DNA from 2 places in the Paenibacillus sp. T2-29 genome. Region 1 is predicted to be linked to the other one. Evidence: riboswitches for the same ligand, from Rfam matches in the RefSeq annotation. Region 1 holds a riboswitch; the other holds the start of a gene.
What was found. Region 1 has a riboswitch for ZMP and ZTP ahead of ACU1JV_RS08990 (bifunctional 5,10-methylenetetrahydrofolate dehydrogenase/5,10-methenyltetrahydrofolate cyclohydrolase). Riboswitches for the same ligand answer to the same signal wherever they lie in the genome.
Positions count from the first base shown of each region.

Region 2: linked by a shared signal. The riboswitch ahead of ACU1JV_RS21720 (TIGR01440 family protein) and the one ahead of ACU1JV_RS08990 (bifunctional 5,10-methylenetetrahydrofolate dehydrogenase/5,10-methenyltetrahydrofolate cyclohydrolase) in region 1 are both predicted to bind ZMP and ZTP.

Region 1 covers NZ_JBREVE010000002.1:740,210-755,356, reverse strand. Annotated here, with positions in the region: gene ACU1JV_RS09005 (phosphotransferase) at 1-510, shown strand, start outside; gene ACU1JV_RS09000 (stalk domain-containing protein) at 635-2,137, opposite strand; gene ACU1JV_RS08995 (cyclodeaminase/cyclohydrolase family protein) at 2,363-2,998, opposite strand; gene ACU1JV_RS08990 (bifunctional 5,10-methylenetetrahydrofolate dehydrogenase/5,10-methenyltetrahydrofolate cyclohydrolase) at 2,995-3,861, opposite strand; ZMP/ZTP riboswitch at 3,975-4,059, opposite strand; gene ACU1JV_RS08985 (fatty acid desaturase) at 4,272-5,333, shown strand; gene ACU1JV_RS08980 (sensor histidine kinase) at 5,394-6,527, shown strand; gene ACU1JV_RS08975 (response regulator transcription factor) at 6,524-7,123, shown strand; gene ACU1JV_RS08970 (deoxynucleoside kinase) at 7,293-7,913, shown strand; gene ACU1JV_RS08965 (deoxynucleoside kinase) at 7,913-8,554, shown strand; gene ACU1JV_RS08960 (Gfo/Idh/MocA family protein) at 8,746-9,747, shown strand; gene ACU1JV_RS08955 (metallophosphoesterase) at 10,025-11,461, shown strand; gene ACU1JV_RS08950 (RtcB family protein) at 11,708-12,934, shown strand; gene ACU1JV_RS08945 (shikimate dehydrogenase) at 13,083-13,973, opposite strand; gene ACU1JV_RS08940 (MFS transporter) at 14,001-15,147, opposite strand, start outside.
Region 2 covers NZ_JBREVE010000009.1:163,230-178,376, reverse strand. Annotated here, with positions in the region: gene prmC (peptide chain release factor N(5)-glutamine methyltransferase) at 1-788, shown strand, start outside; gene ACU1JV_RS21745 (FtsW/RodA/SpoVE family cell cycle protein) at 864-2,057, shown strand; gene spoIIR (stage II sporulation protein R) at 2,272-2,964, shown strand; gene ACU1JV_RS21735 (L-threonylcarbamoyladenylate synthase) at 3,145-4,428, shown strand; gene ACU1JV_RS21730 (manganese efflux pump MntP) at 4,572-5,132, shown strand; gene ACU1JV_RS21725 (low molecular weight protein arginine phosphatase) at 5,218-5,802, shown strand; ZMP/ZTP riboswitch at 5,881-5,962, shown strand; gene ACU1JV_RS21720 (TIGR01440 family protein) at 6,169-6,756, shown strand; gene ACU1JV_RS21715 (serine hydroxymethyltransferase) at 6,878-8,128, shown strand; gene ACU1JV_RS21710 (carbohydrate ABC transporter permease) at 8,304-9,185, shown strand; gene ACU1JV_RS21705 (carbohydrate ABC transporter permease) at 9,185-10,021, shown strand; gene ACU1JV_RS21700 (ABC transporter substrate-binding protein) at 10,037-11,302, shown strand; gene upp (uracil phosphoribosyltransferase) at 11,653-12,282, shown strand; gene wecB (non-hydrolyzing UDP-N-acetylglucosamine 2-epimerase) at 12,394-13,560, shown strand; gene ACU1JV_RS21685 (AtpZ/AtpI family protein) at 13,728-13,985, shown strand; gene ACU1JV_RS21680 (ATP synthase subunit I) at 13,982-14,362, shown strand; gene atpB (F0F1 ATP synthase subunit A) at 14,392-15,147, shown strand, end outside.

The sequences.
Region 1 (15,147 bases):
AAGGAACGTTTAGCACATTGGGATTCAGTATGGAAACAAGCGAAGGAAGCTGATAAAAAAGAGCTTTTGGCTGATATCGAAACCCAGCGTAAAGCAACAGAAATGGTTAATATCGAGATGATAGATGCACTTACGCCCGGTTGGGCCCATCGTGACCTTTGGGCGGACAACGTCCTGTTTAACAATGATATGCTCAGTGCAATTCTGGATTTTGATCGACTAGATTATGACTATCCACAGTTGGATATTGCCCGAGCAGTCATGTCTTTTGCTTGGGATAAGCAGTTAAAACTTCCCCTTGTTTCAGCATTTATGGCGGGGTACAGGGAAGAGCGTACGATGATAGAGGGCAGTTTAACAAGATCATTACAATGGCTGTGGTATATGGAAAGTGTTTGGTGGATCAACGTCAATATAGACGAACATTCTGTGCCTATCCGATTCGCTAAAGAAATGAACTGGCTTGCTAGAAATTATAAAGTTCTGCCTGACTTATTAGCAGATATGTAGAGCTTACAGAGATAGAAAACAAAGCGTCAAACAAAACGAGTAAGACTTCCTGCATACTATACGCAGTATATAGAAGCAAAAGACCAGTCCAACATGAATCATGTTCGGACTGGTCTTTTATTTACTACTTCGTCGTAATTACGATAGTATCTTCTTTTTGTATCCAATCTACCTTGGCTCCCAGTGTTTCGCTGATGAGCCTCAATGGAAGATAACCAATACCGTTCACCATGAAGGGCGGATTGGTGAGTTCTACAGATTTACCGTTCACTTTTGTTTGGCTGGTTTTGAAATTTATTTCTAGAGAGACGGGATGGTCTCCTGCCTTGGACTGATTCATTTTCGCTATTTTGCTGTTGTAATCATATGTGACCTCTGCCCCTAGTTTGTCAAATACGGAGCGGAGGGGAATAAATGCCTGGCCGTTGCGGGTAATCACACCGTTACTTAGAGGGACAGGTGTACCATTGAGACGGACGAGAATCGGCTTTTGCACAGGAACTGGCGTACTATAAAGAAATTCATAGTCGCCTATACCGAGTTGCGCGTGTTTGTTAACGCCCCACCCCCACAGGTCGCCGTTTGTTTTTTGCATGATGATGTGCCGTGGGCCTGCTTTGATGCTTTGAATATTTTTGGCAAGTAATGTAAAGGAGACATTGGAGGATAACTTTTCGCCATCTAGAGATGCAACATATACATTACCAGATGTGGTTAGAGCAAGGATGGAGCGTTCAACGAAAAAGGCGTCTTTAACATCCTTTACTCCTGTTAGCAGTATAGGAGTATTAGCATTGTGGTAGGTTGTATTGTCTAAGGCACCTGTAACGGTAGCCCCCCAGAACCATAGCCGACCTTGCTGATCAATCGCGAGATTGGAATACCTATTGGCCTTGATTGTCTTGATGCCTGATAAGGCATGAATTTGTGATACGGATAGAGTTTCGGACGGAGCTACATTTTTATCAAATTCTTTGGGCCACGTCCACACGGTACCATCTTTTTTTAAAGCTATGTTTTTAGCAATTGCCGTAATATCCTTTAATGATGAAATAGGTTCGAAGCCCTGCAATGCTTTTGTGTTTTTCCATACACTTCCGTCTTTTCTTAGGAATATCCAGCGTTCCTCATAATCCGGTCTTTCCTCATAGTAACTATCTATATGGGCAACCTCGCCGATGCCAGACAGGGGTTGAAAACGACTAAAGATATTTTTATCTCCGAGTTGATCAGCTGAAAATACATTCCCTTCGTTGCTAAGAGCGAGCATATGATCACCCAAACTACTTACAGTTGCGAGGTTCTGTAGTCCTTCCAGAGGAACAAATTTCACGGATTCAGAAATATTGTTTCTAGGCACATACCATGCAGAGTGGTCTTGCAAGGTAAATACTAGATCGCCTTCGTTGATAATATTAGAGAATGTTTTTACAACGTTCGGCTTGCCCTCTATACGAGTCGGTACGGATTGATTATAGCCCCACAGCCACAAGCTTCCATCGGATTGAATCAGACTTCCGGAATCATAGGAGCGAATATGGGATGTGAAATCATCTCCGGCCGCCCATACCCTGGGACTGAGCAGCAATAACGTGATTATACTGAGTAATAGAGTACGTCTTTTCATCCGATTTTCCTCATTTCTTGATCAATGTGTATAAGAGAAAAAATGTTCTTAAAGAATATCTCTTATCCATAGACGAAGAAAGGATAGAAAAGTTTTCCATAAGTAATAAATTGCAATAAAATAACCTCCAAACCCAACGATTAAAGATGGGTTTGGAGGTTATTTGTAATCACCAAATAGGCAGAATATTTTGGTTATTACAACTTGCGCACAGTTATAAGCTGATTAATTAGCAATTCGACTGCGCACAGTCAATAAGGTTTGCTCTTTAATTTGTCCGATTTCACGGAGGAGTACGGCTGTTTTGGCTTCGTAGGATTGTTTGACATCCAAGTCCTTGAGCGAGGCAAGGTTAATATCAATGGTAAGCAGGGCCGATTGAGCGGCTGCTTCAAACAAAATCGCGCCGATGCCCAGATCAGAAATCACATTTTTATTGGATATTTCAACAATGTTGTAGGCTTGTGATAGTCCGTCCCGGCATACTTCGAGCAGGCGCATAGGGACCTCAATGGCAGCAATCACCGCTGTTTGTAAGGAATGGGTACGATAGCGCTTTTCTTCGTCTGTTTCTTTGGGCAAACGCAACGCGGTCATGTACTGTTCAAAGGATTGGATGTCTGCGGCCATCAGTTCCTCACAATGTGTAGACAATCTTTCCATACTGCTAATGACTTGCGCGATTTGTTCACAGAAGTGCGCGTATTTCTCCCCTTGTGAAAGGTTGGCGGTCATGGAGGTCATAGCTGCGCCTAGTGCCGCAGCCAGCGCGGATACACTTCCTCCGCCGGGGGTAGGCGCTGCACTTGCAGCTTCTTTCAGAAAATGTGCGATGGACTGATTCCACGACAGTTCACTCATGAATAAACCACCTCTCTGGAGTAATGTTGCAGACGTATCGCTTTGAGCAGATTTTTGTACAAAATGGCAGTCGTTAAGGTACCCACACCGCCGGGAACGGGAGAAATGGCATGAACCTTTTCTACCACATCCGGAGCAGCGTCACCCACGATTTTTCCCTCCAGCGTCTCATTAATCCCTGCATCCACGAGAATTAGACCTGGATGCACCATATCCTGCGTAATCACATCAGGGCATCCAACTGCGACGAAGGCAATATCTGCATGGTTCAGATGCTCTGCAATATCACGTGTACCTGCATGACAGGCGGTGACGGTGGCATTTTCTCTTTGCAGCATGTGGAAAAGGGGAAGTCCCACCGTCTGCCCAATGCCCACGAGCGTGACATTTTTGCCTGCCAAGGAGTGCCCGTAATGCTTCAACAGTTCAATACAGGCTTGAGGTGTAGCGGGGTACAACCCTGCGTCACCCGTAACGGTAGCCAGCTTGTTATCAGGTGTAATTCCATCAATATCCTTGTAGGGGGCGATGGATTGTTTAATAACGGAGGCGGAAAGATGTTGAGGAAGCGGGAGTTCCAGCATAATGCCATGTACATGGGATGCATCATTTAGGGTACCGATCACGTGCAGAAGTTCGGCTTCGCTTACATGACGATTAAAAGTATGGAGATGAAATGAGATGCCCAGCTTCTCTGCTATTTTTTGCTTGGTCCGTGCATAGTATGCAGATGCCGGATCACCTTCTACCAACAGGGTTGCCAGATGGGGACGGTGTCCTTGCTGTTTCATTTGCTCTACTTGGGAACGGATCGTTGCATACACTTGCTCAGCTGCTTCTTTGGATTTCATGATAATAGCCATAGTCCGAGCCTCCTCTGAATTTATCGCATAATAGAATCAACAGGGTGTCATGGTCTTAAAAAACGAAAAAAAGTATTTGCACAAGGTCGTCAAGACAGACGAATCCTCTGCAAATACTTCTCCCAGGCGAACGGTACGCTTTGTTTGTATGCTCCCTCGTGGTTGATTCCACTGACTTCGCCAGTCACATACAGCGTTATATATCTTACATTTTAACAAAAAAACAGCAGAAAGGAAACCCGCGAACATTTGGCAAACAGGTTTGGTTAGTTGTCTATATGACAAATGTCATATGCCCGAACTGACGTTTATGACTACAGCAGATCCAGCGGTCTCCTTATACTGAGCTTAGATCAACATGTACGCCTGACAGGATCAAGGTATGGGCTGCATTTTAAAGGAGGATCATAATGGGTATGACACAACTCCCGTTAGCTCAATTGAAAAAAAATATGGCTCCCTACGAGAAAATAAACACGAAATCCAGCGTTCTGCAACTTATCAATACCTTGGGACCGCTGATCCTATTGTGGTATGCCGCTTATCTTAGCCTGGCGATTTCTTACTGGCTTACGCTTCCAATTACCATGATTGCGGCAGGCTTTGTGGTACGGACGTTTATTATCTTTCATGATTGTGGTCATCAATCTTTTTTCAAAAGTCGCAAGCTGAACGATATTGTGGGAACGATTACAGGGATTATTACGCTCTGCCCTTATCACCAATGGAAAAATAGTCACGCGATCCACCATGCAACCAGCAGTAATCTGGATAAAAGAGGCACAGGTGATATGTGGGTGCTCACGGTAGAAGAGTACACAGCGGCTTCCACATGGACACGGCTGGCCTATCGTATATATCGAAATCCTTGGGTTATGTTCGGGCTAGGTCCGATCTATACTTTTTTGATTTCCTATCGGTTTAATGTCAAGACAGCCAAACGTAAGGAAAAAATAAACACTTATGTGACGAATATATCCATCGTTGCATTGTATGCACTGTTGTGCTGGGCTATTGGCTGGCAGGCATTCCTTCTGGTACAGACGCCTATCTTTTTTGTCTCTGGTATGTTGGGAATCTGGCTGTTCTATGTGCAACACCAGTTTGAGGATTCGTATTTTGAGCATGATGAAGAGTGGAGTTATATTAATGCGGCTGTAGAAGGCAGCTCTTACTACAAGCTCCCTAAAGTATTGCAATGGATTACGGGCAATATTGGTTTTCATCACGTTCATCACCTGAGCCCGAAAGTACCAAATTACAATTTGGAGAAAGCTCATGAAGCCACACCGTTGCTGCAAAAGGCGACCACGATCACAGTGAGTAGCAGTCTGCAATCTTTGAAATTCCGACTGTGGGATGAAAGTACCAAAACCTTTCTGACCTTTAAACAAGTAAAGCCGCTGCTTAGCAAACGTGTTGGCGCTTCAAAACCCATCCCCACACCTGTTGTAGGCACGGATAGAAAATAGACGTTGTACGGAAATTGGTATGTTAAGATAGGGATATCTAAAGTAGAAAAGGGTGGTAGGATGCAAAAGTGGTATCAGATTTTCCAAAGAAATACGGGACTTAGCCCTTATGTGTGGGTCGTCTTTTACATCCTGCCCTTTTACTATTTTAGCTCTTCATCTACAAGTCATATTATTCTGGGTACCGCGATTATTTTGGTGTTTTTTGCTTGTTATGTACTGGCTTTTGTCTCTCAAGGCTGGCTCATATACTTCTGGACCAGTGTGCAGATTGCTATATCGATTACGATGACGCTGCTATTTAGCTATATGTATTTTTCCATATTTATCGCTTATCTGATCGGTAATATTAAAAGTAAGGCTGCATTTACGACGCTGTATATTATTTTAATGGTTATTACGATTGGATTAATCAATTATGGGTTTGTTTCTCAGAATCCTGTTTTTATTAAGCAGATTCCTTTTATCTTGCTCAATCTGATCGGTGTGATCCTCCTTCCGATTACAAATTTTAATCGCAACAAGAGTGATCGGCTTCAGGTCCAATTAGAGGATGCCAATAAGAAAATATCGGAATTGATCAAGCTGGAGGAACGGCAAAGAATTGCGCGTGACCTGCACGATACCTTGGGTCAGAAGCTGTCACTCATTGGGCTGAAGAGTGATTTGGCAGGCAAGCTACTGGACCAGTACCCGGAACGGGCTCATGTCGAAATTAACGATGTTCGTCTCACGGCAAGAAGTGCGTTAAAAGAAGTACGGGAAATGGTTACTCAAATGCGCGGCATGAGACTAGAGGATGAACTGCTACGTATTCGGCAAATTTTAAAGGCTGCTCACATCGAACTGACCTTGGAGGGCGACCCGAAGCTGGAGCATACGTCATTAATGAATGAAAATGTGCTGAGCATGTGTATGAAGGAAGCCGTAACCAATGTAGTGAAGCACAGTGGAGCTACCGCTTGCTCCATCACCATTGAGCCGTCTCGTAAGGAATTGACCCTGCGGATTCAGGATAATGGAGTTGGTATTATGGGAGAAAATGCAGTCTTTCGGGGACATGGTCTGCAAGGCATGAAGGAAAGGCTCGAATTCGTGAACGGATGTATGGAACTGCGTTCCGATCAGGGAACGACCCTGGTCATTAAGGTGCCCAACATCACTGAAAAGCCGAATGAGGAGGTGGGGCCATGATTCGAATCGTTATCGCAGAAGACCAGCGTATGTTGCTGGGTGCTCTAGCCTCCCTGTTGGACTTGGAAGAAGACATGAAAGTAGTCGGAAAAGCAAGCAACGGGGAAGAAGCTATAGAGCTGGTGAAGCAACATCAGCCAGACATATGCATTATGGACATCGAAATGCCGATAAAAAGCGGATTGGATGCTGCAGAGGAACTCAGAGGCTTGAATTGCAAGGTGCTTATTTTAACAACGTTTGCTCGCCCTGGGTATTTTGAACGAGCGATCAAGGCGGGCACACACGGTTATTTACTCAAGGACAGTCCTAGTGAAGAACTGGCTTCCTCCATTCGCAGTATTATGGCAGGCCGACGTATTTACGCTCCAGAACTGGTTGATGATGCTTATGCCGAGGTCAACCCGCTAACGGAGCGTGAAAAGACCGTGTTAGCGCTTATTGCTGACGGAAAGAACACCAAAGAGATTGCTGGTGAACTGTTTTTAACAACAGGGACGGTGCGAAATTATATTTCAGTCATTCTCGATAAGCTGGGTGTCAGCAACCGAATTGAGGCGATTACACGTTTTAATGAAAAAGGTTGGTTCAAATGAGAGACAGGCAAAAATATTAAGCAGAACAGGGACGCTATGAAGCCAAACATAGTTGCTCTGTTTTTTTGTTTTATCCATAGATTTGCTATGCCTCTAGTGTAGTTCCTTGTGATACAATAGGATAGTTGTCCATAGGATGGACCTGGAGTACAAGGAGGAGCAGAACCGCATGAAACAAGCCCCATTTATAGCCGTTGAAGGGCCGATCGGAGCAGGCAAAACGACGTTGGCTTCGATGCTTTCAACCGAGCTACATTTGCCGATGATCAAAGAGATTGTCGAGGAAAACCCGTTTCTCGATAAATTCTATCAAAATATAGATGAGTGGAGTTTTCAGTTGGAAATGTTCTTTCTCTGCAATCGGTATAAGCAGCTAGAGGATACTGGTCTGCAATACATCGAGAAAGCCCAGCCTGTAATTTCAGATTACCATATCTATAAAAATCTGATTTTTGCTGAACGTACGCTTAAGGGTGTGAAGCTCGAAAAATATCGCCAAATCTATCATTTGCTCACAGATGACATGCCCAAGCCTGACATTATCGTTTATATTAGAGCAGATTTGGATACCTTGCTGGGCAGAATTCGTAAGCGCGGACGCTCCTTTGAACAGGAGATGGACCCTGCCTATCTGGAGCAATTGATTACGGATTATGATAAAGGTATTCAGTTTCTCGCCGAACAGTCACCTGCCCCTCGTATATTGACCGTAAACGGGAATGAAATTGATTTTGTAGAAAACCAGGCACAATTTGAACAAATTGTTTCCGATGTAAAGGAGCTTATATAGTGAATAATTACAACATTCCTGCAAATGCCCTGATTACGGTAGCGGGTACGGTGGGTGTAGGTAAGTCTACGTTAACGGGCGCTTTGGCCAGTCGTCTTGGTTTTAAAACCTCGTTAGAGCAAGTTGATCATAATCCGTATCTTGAGAAGTTTTATCACGATTTCGAAAGATGGAGCTTTCATCTGCAGATCTATTTTCTCGCGGAACGCTTCAAGGAGCAAAAGAACATTTTCTTGTCTGGTGGAGGTTTTGTGCAGGATCGTTCCATTTATGAGGACACAGGCATTTTTGCGAAAATGCATGCCGATCAGGGTACAATGAACCCTACCGATTATCAAACATATACTAGCCTATTTGAGGCGATGGTCATGACCCCGTTCTTTCCGCACCCTGATGTGCTGATCTATCTGGAAGGCAGCCTGCCCTCCATACTGAGTCGGATCGAAGAACGCGGCCGCGAAATGGAGATTCAGACCGAGCGATCCTATTGGGAGCAAATGCATCGTAGATATTCCGATTGGATCAACGATTTTGATGCCTGTCCTGTACTGCGTCTCAACATTGATGAGTACGATGTACACGACCCTGCTTCCATGGATGCCATTTTGGCAGAAGTGGGCAAGGTGATCTCCAAAAAGTAGAGATATAACCTCAAAAAGCATACAAGGACTGTGGTACAATCAGTATAAATTAAGCTGATAGACCGCAGTCCTTTTTAATATGTGGAAGCATGGGAGATGACAAGCGGTATAGTGGACAAGTCTTGGCTGGAATGCGAGAATAGGAACATATATTAATTGTAATGACTCACGGGAAAGGATGGGATACAGTGATGCGTTTTGGTATCGTTGGAACGAATTGGATAACGGAAAGATTTATTCAAGCTGCGATAGAGACAGACGAATTTTCCCTGACCGCGGTGTACTCACGAACAGAGGAGAAAGGCCAAGCCTTTGCTGCCAAATATAACAGCCAGCCGGAGGTTTTTACAGATCTGGCACAAATGGCTGCAAGTGATCAGGTGGATGCCGTATATATTGCCAGTCCCAATTCTTTACATGCGGAGCAAGCGATCTTATGTATGAACCATGGAAAGCATGTGCTGTGTGAGAAGCCTTTTGCTTCTAATGCAGCAGAGGTGCAGAGCATGATCGAAGCCGCGCGCAACAATGATGTTCTGTTGATGGAGGCCGTTAAATCCACACTTATGCCCAACTTTAAAATTATAAAGGATCATATGTATAAAATAGGCCGGGTTCGGCGTTATTTTGCAAGCTACTGTCAATACTCTTCACGCTTTGATGCTTTTAAGCAGGGCAAGGTGCTGAATGCCTTTAATCCGGCTTTTTCGAATGGTTCCTTGATGGATCTGGGAGTGTATTGTTTGTATCCAATGGTGGCATTGTTCGGCAAACCGGATGAGATCCGGGCGGTGGGTGTACTGTTATCCTCTGGTGTCGACGGCGAGGGCAGTATTGTGATGAAGTATCCGGATATGGATGCTATCGTTATGCATTCCAAAATTACAGATTCCTATTTGCCTGCCGAAATTCAGGGTGAGTATGGAACGATGGTGATCGACAAAATCAGCCAGCCCTATGAGGTGAAAATTCATTATCGGGACGGCACGATTGAGGATTTGACCAAGGCTCAGACGCGTGAGCCCATGTATTATGAAATTCAGGAATTTATTGATCTGATCAAGAGTGGGGAACGCAACAGTTCCATTAACTCTTTGGAGTGTTCGCTGACAGTCGCTGAAGTGATGGAGGAGGCAAGACAACAATTTGGTCTTCGTTATGAAGCGGATTTGAAAAATACCTCTGCACATTAGTTGGCTAGTGATTTAACAAAACCCTTACTAGCTTTCCAAGACTCCGCGACTGCTTCTTATATGGGGGCAGTCTAGTTTTATGTGTCAAGAGTACCTAGAACATGAATAAGGCCTACCGGTTTCGCAAATTTTGCAAACATCCGGTAGGCCTTTTTTGGTTTATATACCTAACCTCATTTTTACAAAGCACTACATCTCAGCAAATAACGTATTAACAATTGATTGTTATGATCATATTTATAACTTTTACATATTAACTGCACAGAGGAGTGTACACATGTTTAAGAAGTTTCAAAAGTGGTCAGTAACATCTATGTCTGTTGCTCTTGCGCTAGGTTTAATTACGGGCCTGTCAGCCTTACCTGTTCATGCTGAGTCACCAGTGAACACAGATCAAGGTATTAGTAAAGTTACAGCTACATTTTATGGAGACACCAAAGCCTCCAAAGGATTTACCTGGTATACTTCAAAGCTTTTCACGAAGAGCACTGTTCAAGTAACCAAGAAAACGGCTTCTGAAGCTGATTTTACGAATGCTCTTACATTTGAAGGCACTTCCTCTCCATCGACCAATTCTCCAGAAGAGCTTGTCCATAAAGCTGTAGCTACAGGTCTTCAAGCGGACACAGCTTATTATTATCGTGTGGGTGATGCAGCGCGCGGGATATGGAGCGAAACAGGTACGTTTCAAACGGCTCCTAAGAACGGTGAATTTACCTTCATTGATTTAGCTGATACACAAGCGAAAAGCGAAGATGAAGCCATATTGTCCTCACAGACGCTCGAAAAAGCACTTCAAACCGTAAATAATGCTCAGTTTGTAGTTCACAACGGAGATATCGTAGATACCGGTACCAAAGAAGAGCAGTGGAACTGGTTGTTGGGACATTCACAAAAAAGTCTTTTGAATACAACCATTGTTCCTTCAGCAGGTAATCACGAGGATGAGAACTACGCTTTTTATGATCACTTTAATATTAATCAACCAGCGGGTTCTGCTACTAAAACAGGAGCGTACTACTCCTTCGATTACAGCAATGCTCACTTTATCGTACTGAACTCCAATGAGGACTCAGAGAAATATGCCAATTTTTCTGAAGATCAAGTTGAATGGTTAAAGAAAGATGCTGCGGCAGCCAAAAAGGCGGGTGCAAAGTGGATCATTGTTAATATTCACAAAGGTCCCTACACTACCTCTAACCATGCAACAGATGCTGACATCATGGATAACAATGGAGTTCGTAACCAAATCGCTCCACTCATGGACAAACTTGATATCGACTTTGTCGTGCAGGGGCATGATCATATTTATGCTCGGACGAAACCAATCAACCAAGAGGGTAAAGCAACAACGCCAACCAAATTAAAAGATAGATTAAATGAAAAGACGATTGAATATAGTGTGAATCCGGATGGAAGTATCTATGTCATCCCAGCAACTGCTGGCCCTAAAGTTTACTACAAGAACCCGAGTGAAAAGCTTGGAGATAAGTACTATAACCTCTTTGAATTAGCTGAAGAGAATCATGCGGCAGTATATGGCCCAGATCCGAGTGACAATCGTAGACCTGTACGAGGACAGGTGCAGAATTTTGTTGGCATCACTGTCGACGAAAATAAACTTACAGCCGTAACGTACGAAATTGATCAAAACAAAAATGATGCCAAACCTTTTATTGTGGATCAATTCGGAATCATCAAAAAATATCAGTAAAATTGATTAATGGTTTCTAAATGATCATAAAAGGATATCCTACAGTCTGTTTGGCTGCATGGATATCCTTTTTCATTTTCTTAGGGACTTTCTTATAGAGACGTCTGATGTTGTGCTTGTAATACTTACGCCCTGTTCGGAAGCGGGTAAACCGTACATAATGCTATTAAGAGATCCAAAGTTTAAAAATAGAATGCTCACTTTTACATATAGAAATTTTCTTGCAAAATATGGAGGGATAAAACGATGGCTTATCAAGAAATCAATGGAGTACGCGTATGGGGAGCACCTGATCCGGGGGCATTATCTCAAGCCCGCACATGTGCCGAAAATGGTAATGTGATTCAGGCGCTACTGATGGCAGATCATCATAAAGGCTACAGTCAGCCCATTGGCGGTGTGATGGTGTATGACGGACAAATTTCACCTTCAGGTGTAGGGTATGATATCGGCTGCGGAAATAAGGCGGTAAGAACCAAGCTGTTTGCCGCTGACATTATGCCGCGTATTTCAACCGTGATGGATGAGATTGCACGTCAAATTTCATTTGGCGTAGGTCGTGTGAATGAGATTCAGGTGGACCATGAGCTGTTTGATGACCCGGATTGGGCGGTATATGCAGCGATTGGGAAGCAAGAGCATGACAAACTGAAGTCCTTGGCGAGAGAACAGCTGGGTACAGTAGGAAGTGGCAATCATTTTGTTGATGTATTTGTGGAGGAAGCGACAGGACAGGTCTGGATTGCCAATCATTTCGGCAGCCGGGGCTTTGGGCACAAAACAGCAAGCGGGTTTCTAAATTTGGCCGCAGGACGGGAGTTTCTCGGAAAGGCGCCGGGAGAACATATGGATCAGCCGCCTGTACTACTGGATATGAACAGTGAGCTGGGGGATATGTACTATCGTGCAATGCGCCTTGCCGGACGTTATGCTTATGCAGGACGTGACCATGTGATAGAACAAGTGCTTGGTATTATGGGGACCGAAGCGGACTTTACGGTGCATAATCACCATAATTACGCGTGGAAAGAACAGCATGATGGACGCGACACCATTGTGGTCCGCAAAGGCGCAACCCCCTCGGCCCCTGGTCAAGTGGGCTTTATTGGAGGAAGCATGGGGGATATCTCGGTGATTGTGCGTGGGAAAGATTCGGTAGAAAATCGGGATTCCTACTATAGTACAGTCCATGGCGCAGGTCGTATTATGAGTCGTACCCAGGCAGCCGGTAAAATGAATTGGAAAACCCGTACGCGTAGCGGTGGTCAGATTACGGACCTACAGATGAAGGAGGCTGTTCGAAACTACGGTGTCGAGCTGCGCGGAGCAGGTACAGACGAAAGCCCGTTCGTCTACCGCAAACTGCGTGAGGTGCTGGACGCTCATTCCGAGACTGTTGAAGTTATGCATGTGCTGAAGCCAATCGGGGTATGCATGGCTGGGGCCAATGAGTTTGACCCATATAAGGATTAATGAAAAGAGAAGGAAGAATGGTGTGTACCCATAAAAAAGACGATGCCCGGCAGAAGTTTCATTCGCCGAGCATCGTCTTTAAAGTACATATATGCATATATAATAGAAGGAACTCATGGCTTGATGTGTTTGTTAGTATCTCTAAGTCTTACAGTTGATCAGCAAAAAGCTGTTCTTTAATATAAGCGACAGGCATTTCTTGCCCTGTCCATAATTCGAAGGCAAGTGCGCCCTGCCACAGCATCATGCCCAGACCGTTAATGGCGGTTGCACCTACGGACTCAGCTTGTTCCATCAGCTTGGATTTAGCTGGGCTGTACACTACATCGGTCACGATCAGGTCGGAACGAAGCATGGACACATCCTCAATGACACTTTTGCCTTCCAGCGGTTTCATACCCACACCTGTACCATTAGCGAAAATATGACTTGTAAGAATCTCTTCACGCAGCTTCTCCTGATCCTCTAATGCATAGATGTTCGCCTTGACTTGAGCATGTTTCATCTCTTCATTAATAATACGAACATTCTCTTCCGCCCGGGCAAAGAACTGGTCATTACGAGCGAAAATTGAAATTTCAGCAAGGCCAGCTCGAGCGGCTTCAATAGCAATCGGTGTTGCAGCACCGCCTGAGCCGACGAGTGTCATTTTCTTACCTTTCAGATCAATGCCGTGCTCCTGCAAATTGCGAACATAACCAGATCCATCTGTACTGTAGCCTTTCAGCTTACCATCCGTATTCACGACAGTGTTGACGGCACCTGTAAATTTAGCGCTGTCGTCCAGCTCGTCAAGGTACTGTAAGATGGCTGTTTTGTTGGGCATGGACACGTTGTAGCCGCGTATGTTTAGAGCGCGCATCCCACGTACTACTTCTTCAAGTTGTTCATTGCCTACTTCAAAGGCCATATATGCGTTGTTTAGCCCCAGTTTCTCAAACGCAAGATTATGCATAGCCGGGGACAAAGAGTGTCCGATCGGTGTAGCTAGCAGTCCGATTAATTGCGTTCTTCCGTCAATACGTCCAGCGTTTTTCATAATAAGCCTCCAAGTTATTTGTGTAGTTTAATGAAACACTTTTTTATATCGATAAGCAACAAACACGGCCAGCAAAATACTGACTACGGCAATCGCAATATCTAGAATGAATACCGAGGTAATTCCCAGACTTTTGGACATGCTCCCGGTAGCTAAAGGCATCAGGATGAACGATAGGCTGGCTGCTATGTTTACGAGAGAAGTCGTAGTTCCTTTGTTCTTGCGGAAAAATTCTGTCATGACTGTAAGGGCAATTTGGAAGATACCCGCAGTAGACAAGCCGATTAAGAATGAACTGATCAAGGTAGCGACAGGATTGTGCCATACAATTAAAGCCAGCAAAGAAAGCAGGGCAATAAGCGGATACACAATCATGACGGTAATAGGCTTAATGAATCTACCAAGTACCACAGCCAACAAAATAACGGAAACTAGTGAACCTATACTATAGTAGCTAAGCAGCTTAATGGCGCTGGCTTTGTCCATGCCAAGAGCCTCTTCTCCAAAGGTAGGAAGCCATAGCTGCACGATCATGAACAATACAGTTGAAGTAAAACCGATAATAATCAGAGACAGACCTTCTTGCCAAAACTTAGGCTCGCTGTGGAACGAATCCGTTGATTGATCAGCCTCGGCTGGAGCCTTTTGTTCCTCTGCTTTGTGGTTGGGGAAAGCGGTCATCGACAAGAAAATCCCGTTCAGCAGATAAATTCCTGCTGGAATAAAGAAGGAATATCCATAGAACATATCGTGATTAATAAAAAATGCAATCATGAACGGAATAACAATGGCACCGATCGAGATGGATGCTTTGACCAGGACGGTTGCAGACCCGGCTTTTTTTCCGAACCCTTCAATGAGTGCGGGATAAGTCCCCGCATCCATCATTGAGTTGCAGAGCCCTGCGATAATGGCAAACACGAATGCCAACGTGTAGTTAGGTGCAAGCGGAATACCGATTAGGAAGATTAAATAAGCAAATGATGCAATAACAATGAGTGGTTTCCTTCCGTATTTATCTGACATTTTTCCGGCTACTCCGAGAGCGAGCAGTTTACCGATTCCAATCGCTGACACCAGATAGCCGATGGCTGCTTTATCCGTGTTCAATTGCACGGTCAGAAAGCTCATATTCGACGAGAGAATAACATTAATCATACCCAGAAGAAAATAG
Region 2 (15,147 bases), on a different contig from region 1:
CGCAGCATAATGCCCGCTTGCTGCTGGAACATGTGCTTGGACTGGAAGGTACGAGGTTTTACGCCGCTCTGGGCGATCCGTTCCCTTCCTCCGTCAAGGACACATGGGAACGGATCATCGCCCGCAAAGCTGCGGGTGAACCGGCGCAGTATATTATCGGACAGCAGGAATTTTACGGCCGCCCGTTCGCGGTTTCACCGTCGGTGCTGATTCCGCGCCCCGAGACGGAACTGCTCGTCGAGGCGATACTCCAGCACGGCGACCGGCTGTGGCCGAGCGGTGCTCCGCACGCGCTCGACATCGGTACGGGCAGCGGCGCGATTGCCGTGACACTGGCGGCTGAGCGGCCGCGCTGGCACGTGGCGGCGGGGGATATTTCTGCCGCTGCGCTCGAAATGGCGGCCCAGAACGCTGCCGCAAACGGCGCAGCCGTAGAATTCCGCGAGGGCGATCTACTGGCGCCGTTTACGGGAACGGTGGTGGACATCCTCGTGTCCAACCCGCCATATATCCCGGCTGCTGACATCGCTGGCTTGCAGCCAGAGGTGCGCGACCATGAGCCGCGAATGGCGCTGGATGGCGGTCCTGACGGGCTTGGCCCGTATCGGGCAATGCTGGAGCAGCTGGGGCTCCTTCAGGCCCCGCCCCGGCTAATCGGGTTTGAGCTGGGGATGGGACAGGCCAGAGACGTGGCTGGTCTGCTGGAACAGGCAGGTCACTGGAAGAACATTCTAATCATTCCTGACCTTGCGGGGATCGAGCGACATGTCCTAGGCGTCTCGGAGTAGTGCTGCATTTTCTTTTTGCGAGTCTTTCCTTTAGAATAAGAGGAGTATGACCGAGAAACGGCTCAGGGGGAAATCATGCTTCAGAAATTGAAAAAAATTGATGGTCCGGTTATTTTTATTCTGGTTTTGCTCATGGCGATTAGTATCATAACGGTATACAGTGCTGGTAGGGGTCCTACGAACTTGGCAGAGCACGGCAACGACTACCAGAAGATGATCGGGTATTATATATTGGGCTTTGTAGCGATCTTGGGTTTAGCGATAGTCGATTTTCGGATATTCATTAAAAAAGCCTTGTATGTATATGGAGGCGGGATATTCCTGTTGATTCTCGGCTTTTTTGGCGGGACGGTTAATAACTCTCAAGGCTTTTTGAAAATTGGTGGCTTAAATCTTCAGCCTGCCGAGGTATTCAAGCTGGTTCTTATCATTTTTTTGGCGTATATGCTGATTAAAAAGCGCAAGAGCAAGCTGTATTTTATTCAAGATGTTCTTCCAGTTGCTCTGGTGAGCTTTGTCCCGTTTGCCATGGTCATGGCACAAAATGACTTGGGTAATGCGCTCGGTTACATTGTCATCGTCATTGGTATGCTATGGATTGGTAATGTGAAGGCATCCCATGCGCTAATCGGATTTATCGTATTTGCAGTCGCCGTTGGTGGAGGGATCAAAGCGTATATCTCGTTTCACGATGAGATTGATTCCTTTATGAAAGGTATTGGCCGTAGTCACTGGGTAGAGCGTTTGGACCCTTGGCTGGTACCGGAAGAAGCAACCGCGAAGGCATCTTATCATACGAAAAATGCCAAACTGGCAATAGCTTCTGGCGGGATGATGGGCAAGGGCTTTTTGCAAGGAACCTCGGTACAGTCCGGGCGTGTTCCCTATACGTATGCGGATTCTATTTTTGTAGTTGTAGCAGAGGAGTTTGGGTTTGTAGGCTCTTCAATGCTACTATTGCTATATTTTATTTTGATTCACCGAATGATCCTGATTTCGCTGGAATGTCGGGATCGGGCTGGCCCGTATATAATTGTCGGGATTGTGTCCATGTTGCTGTATCAGATTTTTGAGAACATTGGTGCGTTTCTGGGCATTATGCCACTTACAGGGATTACGCTTCCATTCATAAGCTATGGCGGTACCTCGTTGCTTATTAACATGGCTAGTATTGGCTTGGTTATGAGTATTAAGGTGCATGGCCAGGAGTTAGAGGATGACCTGCCGCAGCCTTCCAGAGTAAGCTTGACGAAGGCGAAAAAAGCCTAGTACAGGCGGATTGTGACTAAATATTGATGGTTATTTGTGCGAGTTGAAACGGTGCGACGAAAGAGTCCAGATTGTGAAATCTGGGCTTTTTTATATTCCTAGGTGACGATCAAGCTTGCAATAGCCTGAATTTTTTACGAGATTCATAGGTTTAAACTCTCCCAAACCGGACAGACTGATAGACATGATAGAGTTTGGGTTTGGGGGGACGAAAATGAGAAGTTGGATGAAGCAAGCTGCAATGATACTCTTTTGTATATCGATATTAATGATGTCTTGGGAAGGTCAAAAAACGGACGCTGCGATGACCACGGGAGCAAGAGGGACTTTAGCGTCTGGAGTGGCCACCACAGGGTTGAAGGTAATTCCGCACGATTCCATCCGACTGCGCATTTTGGCTAATTCGGATCGTCCAGAGGATCAGTTGGTTAAGCGCGAAATACGGGATGCCATTGTGCAGCAGATGAATGCGTGGGTGGGTGAGCTGGATAATCCACAAAGCCTAAATCAAGCCAGAGTGTTGATTGATGCACATTTGCCTGAAATTGATCGCTTGGTAGGTGCGGAACTGGCTCGACGCGGTATAGGGTATGATCATCAGGTGGAACTGGCAAGTGTACCTTTTCCGACGAAAATGTACGGTGGCCTTGTTTACCCAGCAGGGAATTATGAGGCGCTTCGAGTTACACTGGGGCAAGGGAAAGGACAAAATTGGTGGTGTGTGCTGTTCCCGCCGTTGTGCTTTATTGATGCAGGTAGCGGTGAAGCAGCAGCACAAACTGTATCGGCAAAAACAAGTCATGAAGACAATCGAACGAATGCTGCTGACAAAGAGCCGGAAGTACGTTTTTTCCTGTGGGATGCCCTTACGGGTCTGTGGAGCTGGGTGAGTGGTTTGTTTGCCTAAACGTCTCGTCAGAGCTATGGAAAAGAGAACAACGAGTGTAAGTTTCCCCATATGTTATAATGGAACTTACGATAGATATGCAGATAGCAGAGCCAAATTGATCTGATTTGTTAAAGTGGGTTTTTGGAGATCAGGGCAATGAAATGGCCTGTATGACAATAAGATATGGGATGATCTGATATGAGCGATAAAGTGAACCAAATGCATGACTTGCACGCAGGTTTTGTGAAAAAAGAGAGAGCAGGGCAGGAGCAGGCATTACAGCCTTCTCACACACACTGGTGGGATGTAAGATGTCTGGTTCCTGATGAGGACACGACTATACCTGCTACCTCGTCTTTTGAGGTGGAAAAAGCGGCTCCCGTTGGTTCTGTGAACAACACAGACGGGGATGATCCTGACGAGCTTTCAGCTGGACAGGCTCTAATCACTGCGGAAAAGGGCATACGGGAGGCCGCCGTACTTCTCCAGGCTGGAGAGACGGTAGCCTTTCCTACGGAAACCGTGTACGGACTGGGGGCCGATGCGCGCAGCACTAAAGCGGTAGAGGCGGTATTCGCTGCTAAAGGGCGTCCGTCCGATAATCCGCTCATTGTACATATTTCCGATGCTGCTCAATTAAAAGGCATGGTAGCGGAAATAAACGATACAGCCCGAGCGCTGATGAATACATTTTGGCCAGGACCGCTGACTCTCGTACTGCCAGTAGTGTCGCAGGCACTTTCATCGCGTGTGACCGCAGGACTGGACACGGTCGGTGTGCGCATGCCGGATCATCCGATAGCGCTACGCTTAATCGCAGAAGCTGGTTGTCCGCTGGCTGCACCAAGCGCCAACCGCTCGGGAAGACCTAGTCCGACCCTAGCACAGCATGTGCTGGAGGACCTGGAGGGCCGCATCGGCGGCATTTTGGACGGAGGTCCCACGGGCGTGGGGCTGGAGTCCACGGTAGTACAAGTCGGTGACGACGGAACCGTCACCATTCTGCGCCCAGGCGGTGTGACTGCTGAACAGCTCGCTACGGTTGCTCGCTCTGTCGTACTGGACCCGGCGCTGGCTGACACACCCGGGCAGGACGCCGATAGCCTGGCGCCACGCTCGCCGGGCATGAAGTATACGCACTACGCGCCGCGAGGCCGCTTGAGCGTGGTACAAGGCCCGTCTTCTGTTGAAGTGACGGGCTGGATTCGCACCGCGTTGGCGGAGGCTACCGCGCGCGGGGAGCGCACGGCGGTGCTCGCGTTCGACGACCATGCTGCCGGCTACGCCGGAGAACGAGTCTACACGCTGGGCAAGCTGGACGCGCTTCATGAGGCGGCGCAGCGCCTATACGGCGTACTGCGCCGCTGCGATGAGGACGGCGTCACCTACATTATGGCGGAAGCCTGTCCGCCGAAAGGATTGGGAGACGCCGTCATGAATCGACTGCTTAAAGCGGCAGGTCATCGAATCATCCGTCTGTAGCTTCTGTAAAGAATTGAGTCTCTTATTTTAGTTTCTCCTCTCTCCTTATCTCTGTTTTGGGTATTTTCAGTGCCTGCTTGTACTGATTTGCCCCTTGTCCGCATAACGTGTACAAGAACAGACGGATAATGGAGGGATGGAGTATGCTGGCAGCCTCTGCCGATGCTGGGCAGGTTGTAACGATTCTGATCATGGCGGTAGCGCTAGGGATGGATGCGCTATCGCTGGGCGTAGGGATCGGTATGAAGGGGATACGCCTGCGAGACGTGCTGCGCATCAGCACTGTGATTGGTTTTTTTCACATCCTGATGCCGTTGCTGGGAATGTTCACAGGCCATTATATGAGTTCTTTATTAGGCCATGTGACGACCTACTTCGCAGGGGGATTACTCATCCTTTTGGGCGGGCATATGGTATATAATTCCTTCAAGGGGGACGGCGTACACGTATTGGATCATCGGTCGCCTTTGGGTCTTTTGCTGTTTGCGCTTGGGGTGAGCATTGACTCATTTTCTGTGGGAGTGTCACTGGGAATGTTCCAGAGTGACCTGGTGCTGACTGTTCTGGCCTTTGGTTTTTGCGGGGGAGCGATGGCGATGCTGGGGCTGTTACTGGGGCGCAAGGTCAGCCGTAATCTTGGGGATTATGGAGAAGCGGTGGGCGGTGCTATTTTGCTGGCATTCGGCTTTATGTTTATGTTTTGATTTTAACGTAGACAGTGTAAAATAAATACAGGATTTGAGTAATCCTCTGTTTATATATTTTTTCAACATACGGGGGGTGAAGACGTTGAAGAATATCTTATTTGTATGCACAGGGAACACCTGTCGCAGTCCAATGGCTGAGGGGATGCTGCGTAAGCTGGCTGCTGAGCATGGTCTGGAACTGGACGTGCGTTCCGCTGGAGTAGCTGCGATGGACGGCACGCCGATATCCCGACATGCAGAGGCGGTTCTGCGTGATCACGATATATCCGATCAGATCACTTCAACTCCTTTAAGCGACGGGCTTGCCGAGTGGGCACATCTGATCTTAACCTTGACACAAGGACATAAACAGCATGTCGTACAGCGGTTCCCCCAAACGGCAGGCAAAGTATTTACGCTGAAGGAATATGTGGAGGACCGGGACGCAGTGCTGAATGACGTACAGGAGTTAGATGGCTTGTATGCTTCACAGCAGTTGATGGCTTCACTCGGACAAGAGCTATCGACGCAGGAGCGTGAACGAATGATTGAATTACACCAACGGATTCCGGGCTTCGATATCTCAGATCCATTTGGTGGTTCGCGTGAGGACTACGATGTCACAGCGGCAGAAATCCGTACGGCTTTGCATAAGTTGTTGGACAAGCTAAAAGATTCTTCCGAATAAAATCGGTACCGTTCCTCTATTTTGTACGGAATCTGTTGATTTTCGACGATTAATCCGTTAAGATAAGGTGGAAAAATGAGAATCCGGTGTAACTGGCGACAAAAGTGGGATCAACCACGATGGAGCATCGGATATACGGCCGGTCGCCTGGGCAAAAGAGCAATTCCACATAGGTGTGGACTGCTCTTTTTTCGTATACAAGCTACAGCAGATCTTCTGCTGCCTCTTGTTCTTCCATTTTTTCTGCTCGAAATCTGAAACATCGGCTATAATATAGTCAGATTGTGATCAGGAGAGAGTGTGTTGAACTTGGGGCATGAAACCGTGCCTAGTCTCTGAGAGGCTGTTCAACCAAAGGAGGTTCCAATGGTAGAACAATTGGATCATGAGATTTCACTCGAAGCACAGACCGCTTCTGTCGTGCGGGAAATTGCGGAAGCGGCCAGTCTCAAAGCTGGTCGCCTGCTGGTTATTGGCGCAAGCACGAGTGAAGTGGCTGGAAGTCGGATCGGCACAGCAGGAGCGCTCGATGTGGCTCAGCAAGTGCTGTCTGGAGTAGAATCCGTTCGCAGAGAGTATGGCTTTGACGTGGCGTTTCAATGCTGTGAGCACTTGAACCGAGCACTGGTCGTTGAGCGTTCTCTACTGGAGCGATTAGGACTGATGGAGGTTGCGGCTGTTCCTGTTCGTACAGCAGGGGGCTCTATGGCTACCGTTGCCTATCGCTCTATGGATGATGCATGTCTGGCGGCGAACGTGCAGGCTCATGCCGGGATAGACATCGGCGAAACGCTGATTGGCATGCATCTGCGCCCAATTGCCGTTCCGTTTCGCCCAAGCCTTCGCTGGATTGGTGAAGCACGTGTGACAGCTGCGTTCACTCGTCCTCCACTTATTGGCGGACAACGGGCAGTGTACAGTCTGGAACAAGAAGCCGGCGGAAACTGCGATTAGCATTTGTCATGTCGGCATGTTAGTACTGATCTTTTTTGCATTAATGATGAGGTACCCAACAGAGGAACAGGCATTTGCTTGTATACCCAACAATTTGACCATGGAGAGGGAGTAATCAATCATGATGGAACATCTGCGTAAAAGTGACCCGGCAGTGATGGAAGCAATGGGGCTTGAACTAAAACGGCAACGCCACAATATCGAGCTGATCGCATCCGAGAATATCGTCAGTGAAGCAGTAATGGAAGCCATGGGCTCCGTGCTTACCAATAAATATGCTGAAGGTTATCCGAACAAACGCTACTATGGTGGCTGTGAGCATGTAGATATCGTCGAAGATATTGCACGTGACCGCGCGAAAGAATTATTCGGCGCCGAGCATGCGAACGTGCAGCCTCACTCTGGAGCACAAGCTAACATGGCGGTATATCTGGCAGCTCTTCAACCTGGAGATACTGTGCTGGGTATGAATCTGGCGCATGGCGGCCACTTAACACACGGAAGCCCGGTTAATGCCTCCGGTTTGTTGTATAACTTTGCTGCTTACGGTGTACGTGAAGACAACTTCCGTATCGACTACGATGAAGTGCGCAAAGCGGCCTTCAAGCACCGCCCTCGTTTGATCGTAGCTGGTGCAAGTGCATATCCGCGTACTATTGATTTTGAAGCTTTTGCTTCCATTGCTAATGATGTAGGTGCTTTATTCATGGTGGATATGGCACATATCGCAGGTCTCGTGGCAGCAGGGATTCACCCTAGTCCAGTTCCTCATGCCCAATTTGTGACAACAACGACACACAAAACGCTACGTGGTCCGCGTGGGGGTCTAATTCTGACTCGCAAAGCGTGGGCGCAAGCGATTGATAAAGCTATCTTCCCTGGTACTCAAGGTGGACCATTGATGCACGTGATCGCATCCAAAGCAGTTGCTTTGGGTGAAGCGCTCCAGCCATCATTCAAAACCTATGCGCAAAACGTAGTCCGCAATGCGCAGGTGCTGGCTGAAACACTGCTGGCAGAGGGGATTAACATTGTATCCGGGGGTACGGATAATCACCTGATGCTGTTGGACACACGCAATTTGAATATCACAGGTAAAGAAGCGGAGCATGTATTGGATTCCGTGGGTATCACGGTCAACAAAAACGCCATTCCTTTTGACCCAACGAGTCCGTTTGTTACTAGCGGGATCCGTATTGGTACACCTGCTGCAACTTCTCGTGGTATGGATGAAGAGGCTATGGTTAAAATCGGTAAAATCATTGCTGATACTCTTAAAAATCCAAAAGATGATACTGTATTGTCCAAAGCAAGCCAAGCGGTTGGCGAGTTGACAGACAAGTTCCCAATCTATCCAGGAACCCAATACTAATTCATCGTCATTCCTTTTAATCTTATATGATAAGGCTGTTTTCCTTTCGTTAGCGGAGGGGGAACAGCCTTTTTTGTGTCCAGACGACTCGAAACTTACATTTTTGGGTAATAAGCGATTACAGTAAGGATTATGCGCGTTTTCCTTCATGATCTACGACAAAGGAGTGATTGCATTGAGCCAAAGAAAATCCGCGCAATTATTGCAGCAGCTCGTATTTGTGGGACCGATGGCGTTGTTTTTCGTCTTAATTATGGTCATTCCGTTCCTGTTGGGGCTGTATTATTCCATGACGAACTGGGATGGTGTATCTGAACATGTCCGATGGCTCGGGCTAGGGAATTACGTTCATATTTTTAAAGATGATCCAGATTTCCGTAATGCATTTTGGTTTACGGTCCGTTTTACCGTATGTGGTGTCATTCTAACTAATCTGGTGGGCTTTTTCCTGGCCTATGCGCTTACAAAGCCATTGCGTACCCGCAATGCACTGCGAACTGTATTTTTTATGCCTAATATGATCGGCGGCTTACTGCTCGGCTTCATCTGGCAATTTATATTTGTACGCGGTTTTTCGGCGGTGGGAGAGGCGACAGGGCTATCTTTTTTCAAACTACCGTGGTTGGGTGATGGACCGACTGCTTTTTGGGGAACTGTCATTGTATTTGTGTGGCAATACGCAGGTTATCTCATGGTTATTTACATATCCTCTCTAAATAATGTCCCGCATGCTCTTATTGAATCGGCCCAAATTGATGGTGCGAGCCGAAAACAGATTTTACGTCATATTGTGCTGCCGCTTATTATGCCAGCAGTGACCGTCTGCTTGTTCTTGGCGATATCCTGGTCCTTTAAAGTATTTGAGTTGAATTTGGCTTTGACAAAGGGTGGGCCATTTAAGGCGACAGAGTCTGTAGCGTTGGACATATATAATGAAGCGTTTACAAATAATCGGCTTGGATTGGGAACTGCCAAGGCTATGATTTTCTTCGTGGTCGTTGCGATCATTACCAGCATTCAGGTGCGTCTCACGAAGAAAAAGGAGGTCGAAATGTAATGGAAAAAACATCGAACTATCGTTTAAGCACATGGGTAGCTGAAATATTGCTTATTGTGGTTGGGTTGATCTTTCTAGTTCCGTTCTATTTTTTGCTCGTGAACTCCGTTAAATCTTTTGGAGACATTTTGGCTCATTCCGCTTCGTGGCCGACAACCTTCCGTTTTGAAAACTATGCTAACGCCTGGAATAAAATAAGCTTTCCCACAGCACTGGGGAATTCACTGATCGTCACCATCGTCAGCAATGCGCTTTTGCTGCTGATCAGCTCGATGGCCGCCTACCAAATGGTTCGGCATGACACTCTTTTTAATCGGTTCCTGTTCGGACTGCTTGTGGCTGCGATGGTCGTGCCTTTTCAATCGATTATGTTGCCGCTTATGGAAGTGTCCAACGTATTGAGTCTGAACAACAGCATACCAGGACTAATTTTGTGCTATCTGGGTTTTGGAGCGCCTTTATCAGTTTTTCTGTTTCATGGCTTTATTAAAACGGTACCTATTGAGGTTGAGCAGGCGGCGAGAGTGGACGGTTCTTCTCGTTACGGGGTGTTCTTTCGCATCGTTTGTCCACTGTTGCTCCCTATGTTCGTGACCGTACTTATTTTGAATACGTTATGGATCTGGAATGATTACTTGCTGCCTTCGCTCATTTTGAATGATCCTGAGCTGCGTACGATTCCGATTGCGACCTATATGCTGTTTGGTCAATATACCAAGCAATGGGACTTGGCGTTGCCCGCACTGGTACTTGGAATCACGCCAATCGTTGTGTTTTTTCTGGTGATGCAAAAATACATCGTTTCCGGCATTGCGGCCGGAGCGGTTAAAGGCTGATGGGAGGGATATCGGATGAAAAAGACAGTGCTGCTTGTCATCTCCCTAATGTTGCTGCTTACATGTATGCTTGCAGGTTGTGGTAATACGAAGGCTCAACAGAGTGGGACCAAAACGATACACATTTATCAATTCAAAGTGGAGATTTCGGAACCGTTGAACAAGCTGAAGGCTGAATATGAAAAAACGCACCCTGGCATTAAGCTGGATATCCAATCTGTCGGTGGGGGTACAGATTACGGTGCTTCGTTGAAGGCTAAGTTCGCATCAGGCGATCAGCCGGACATTTTCACAAATGAGGGTTATCAAGATCGCGATACGTGGTTTGAGTACCTGGAGAATTTATCGGATCAGCCATGGGTGAAGGACTTGGATGATTTCGCCCGTAAGCCCATGACGGTTAACGGTAAGATTTATGGACAGCCTATGAACCTGGAGGGGTTCGGTTTTGTCTACAACAAGGATTTGTTCAAAAAAGCGGGTATAACCAAACTACCTCAGACGTTAGATGAATTGGAGGAAGCAGCCAAGCGACTGAAAGCAGCAGGGTTTATCCCTTTTGCTAACGGCTATGCAGAGTGGTGGGTTCTGGGAAATCACTTTATCAATATCCCCTTTGCCAGACAGTCGAACCCGGAGAGTTACGTTGCGGATTTAAACAAAGGAACTGCTCGCATCCCTGATAATCCCGTGTTCGATCAGTGGGTGAAGTTGCTTGACCTGACTTTAAAATATGGAAACCCCAATCCGCTCACAACGGACTACAACACACAAGTGACACTGTTTTCGACAGGCAAGGCCGCTATGATGCACCAGGGGAACTGGACGCAGCCGCAAATAGATGGAATTAATCCTAACTTGAATTTGGGTATTCTTCCAAGCCCCATAGACAATGATTCCTCTACTGGAGATAAACTGGCTGTGGGAGTGGCCTCAAACTGGGTGGTCAATAAAAATTCTCCTGTGAAGCAGGAGGCAAAGGAATTTCTCAATTGGCTGGTTACATCAGAAACAGGCAAACATTATATCACCAAGGAGTTTAAGTTCGTTCCTGCCTTCAAAAGTATCACGTCCAGTGACGAGACCACAGGTGATTTGGGTGCGGAAATATCTCGGCACGTGAAGGAAGGCAAGATATGGAGCTGGAACTTCCAGCGCTTCCCGAAGGGACTGAATCAGGATTTAAGCAGTAGTATACAAGCCTATATTGCAGGGGTTATTACGAAGGACGAAATGCTTCAGCAATTTCAGGGAGCGTGGGACAATCTGAAGTATAGATAAAGAAATTGCATGGGGTGGCAGAGGCTATATCTCAGGCAGAAAGTTTAGAGCTGGTAGGCTTTGACGGTCAAGGGGCGTCAAAGCCTTTTTGATATGATTTTATATGACAAAAGTCACACGTAAATGGGCCTTGCCAAGCATTTTACTTGTCATATCTTTCCCTTGACAAAAGGTTGCGGTGGCAGGTGTTAAATCAACCAAGGGAATGTTATAATAAACAGGATTTACAGGCACGCATTGCATCTGTGCTTATTTGGTTTGTACAAATAGGTTACATAGATCCTTTCGAATCAGGATGTTCGATATGCTGGTGCGGAAGAACGTGACGATAATACCGGAGGGAATATATTATGGCAAAACTGGTGGTTTGCGATCACCCTTTGATCCAACACAAACTTACATTTATTCGCGATGTGCGGACCAACACGAAAGATTTCCGTGAATTGGTTGATGAAGTAGCAACTTTGATGGCTTATGAAATTACAAGGGATATCCCGCTGGAGAGCATTACGGTGCAGACTCCAGTTGCTGAAACCGAAGGTAAAGTGATTTCCGGTCGTATGCTGGGCCTTATCCCGATTTTGCGTGCAGGCTTGGGTATGCTGGATGGTGTCGTAAAGCTTTTGCCGGCAGCAAAAGTAGGACATGTGGGGTTGTTCCGTGATCCTGAGACATTGCAACCTGTAGAATATTATACGAAGCTGCCTACGGATGTAACTGAACGTGAATTGATCGTAATTGATCCAATGCTTGCAACGGGCGGGTCGGCAATCGCAGCAATTGATGTGTTGAAAAAGAGAGGCTGTACTCAAATTAAAATGATGAATCTGATTGCCGCTCCTGAAGGAGTGAAAGCTGTGCAGGATGCGCATCCTGATGTAGACATTTATGTCGCTGCACTGGACGAGCGTTTGGATGATCATGGCTACATCATTCCGGGTCTTGGAGATGCAGGAGACCGCTTGTACGGAACCAAGTAGACTACTTTTAGCGGTTTGGCACAATCTATGGACGCTAAGACAGATCATCTATCTGAAGAAAGGAATGATCTGGGAGGCAGATGTTTATTATGAAAAGGGGTTCAACAGAAAATGTCTAAAATCAAAGTGATGACAATTTTCGGTGTGCGTCCGGAAGCGATTAAGATGGCTCCTCTCATTTTGGAGCTTCAGCGCCATCCGGAGCATATCGAGTCCGTGGTATGCGTTACAGCTCAACATCGCCAGATGCTTGATCAGGTTCTGGAAGTTTTTAATATTCACCCTGACTATGATCTGGATGTAATGAAGGATCGCCAGACACTCAATGAAATTTCCATACGTGTACTTCAAGGTCTGGAGCCCGTATTGCGTGAGGCGAAGCCTGATATTGTGTTGGTTCACGGCGATACGCTGACGACTTTCCTGGCTAGCTATGCAGCCTTTATGCAGCAAATTGAAGTAGGGCATGTGGAAGCAGGTTTGCGGACATGGAACAAGCTTTCTCCATATCCTGAGGAAATGAATCGTCAGCTCACAGGTGTGCTGTCCGATCTGCATTTCTCGCCTACTTCTTTGTCAGCTGGAAATTTGCGGAAGGAAAATAAGCCTGAATCGCGAATATATGTAACAGGCAATACAGTTACGGATGTGTTTCAGTATACAGTTCGTCAGGACTACGAGCACCCTGTACTGGACTGGGCTCAGGGCAAACGCCTAATTCTCATGACAGCACATCGTCGGGAGTCCCAAGGGGAACCGCACCGTCAGATTTTTAACGCGGTTAAGCGGATCGCAGACGAGTTTGAGGATATTGCTATTGTTTACCCGGTTCATCCGAGCCCGGCCGTGAAGGAACCTGCATTTGAAATTTTGGGCAACCATCCGCGTATTAAGCTGATTGATCCGCTGGATGTAGTGGATCTGCACAATTTTTATCCGCACACGCATCTGATTCTTACGGATTCCGGTGGTCTTCAGGAAGAAGCGCCTTCGTTCGGAGTACCTGTGCTGGTGCTGCGTGATACGACCGAAAGACCGGAAGGGATTGAAGCGGGTACCTTGGAACTGGTGGGTACAAGTGAAGAGAACGTGTACAGTCGGACCAAGGCTCTTTTGACAGATTCCGCGTTGTATGAGTCTATGAGTCAGGCAGCGAATCCTTACGGTGATGGACAAGCATCTATAAGAATTGTCAATGCGATTTTGCACCATTATGGTGTTCAAACAGAACGTCCTGAAGAATTTCACACAATGTTCACAAAAGGCGTTCGTTCGTAATCATTAATCTTTACAAGGTAAGCATACAGTTAAACTGTACGGTTACCAAGGGATACAGCATTTTTAGATGCTTTGTCGACTGATTTTTATACTTTAGGGCGCTAAAATATCTCAATTGACAAAGCATCTTATATTTAAGTAAAATGGACTGGAATTGCAGGGGTGACATGAGAAAAGTGGTCAAACCTTCCAAGCAAAACAACAACCGAAACAACACCGGAAATGCCTTTAAGGCTATAGGACTGGTGAGCGCGATCGGCATTGATTTGACGATATGCACACTGGGTGGTTTCTATGCCGGGAAATGGCTTGATGCCAAACTTGGTGGATCTGGAATCTGGACTGGCGTAAGCGTTCTCGCAGGCTTGGTTGTAGGCGCATTGAGTATTGCCCTTGTGATCGGAAAGGTACTGAGGGACAAATGAATGAGATGACCCGAATGCAAAAGATGTTATGGATCGTAGCGCTTATGATTATGGCTCTGTGTTTCCTGGTCTCCGCCTTCATGCCCCAACATCGTGACATTGCTCACGGAATCATTCTGGGAACGGGAGTAAGCTGTCTAAATGTGCTATATATGGCCTACAAGATTCGACAGGTTGCGAGTGCGGCTGCCGGTGAAGGAAAGAAGAAAAAGGTGGGGATTGGCTTTGGCGTTCGATTGGCGACCTCTATTTTGGCAGTGGTGCTGGCTATGGAGTTCCCAGCCTATTTCCATGAGATCGCTGTAATGGCAAGCCTGGTAACTGGACAATTTCTTCTTTTAATTATAGGCATCATATTCACGCTACAGGAAAAATAATGGCTCAACTGAGAAAGGGGTGAGAAAACATGTTGCATGAATCACCGATTATCGAATTGGGCGGGTTTAACATTGACTTGTCCGTCATTATTATGCTTTTTGTGACTTGCGCGATTGTATTTGGACTAGCATTTGCTGCAACACGCAATTTGTCTGTGGACAATCCGAGCAAACTGCAAAATTTTATGGAATGGGTCGTAGAATTCGTTCAAGGACTGATTTCCAGCACAATGGATTTGAAAAAAGGGAAGCCCTTCCTCTCCTTGGGGATGACGCTGATCATGTTCATTTTCGTGGGCAATATGCTGGGTTTACCGTTCGGAATTGTGACTGAATTCGATAATGTGCAAAGTGCCCAAGTATTTGGACATGAAATCATTCCAGTCAAAGAAGCACTAGAACAAGCACAGGCGTCTCACCCGGGCGAAGCTGCCCATGTAGGTATCAGCTGGTGGAAATCACCTACCGCAGATGCAGGGGTATCCATTGGACTGGCATTGATGATCTTTGTCCTGGTTCATTTCCTGGGAATCTTCCGTAATACCAAAGCTTACTTCAAGCATTACGTTCAGCCATTTCCGTTCTTTTTGCCAATTAACTTGATTGAACAGTTTTCAAAACTATTGACACACGGTATGCGTCTATTCGGTAATATTTTTGCCGGCGAAGTTTTGATTAGTGTTCTGCTGAAAATGACAGCACTTGGTGTGGGAGGTATGGTTGCTTCCGTATTGGGGCTCGTAGTTTGGCAGGGATTCAGTATTTTTGTCGGTAGCATTCAGGCG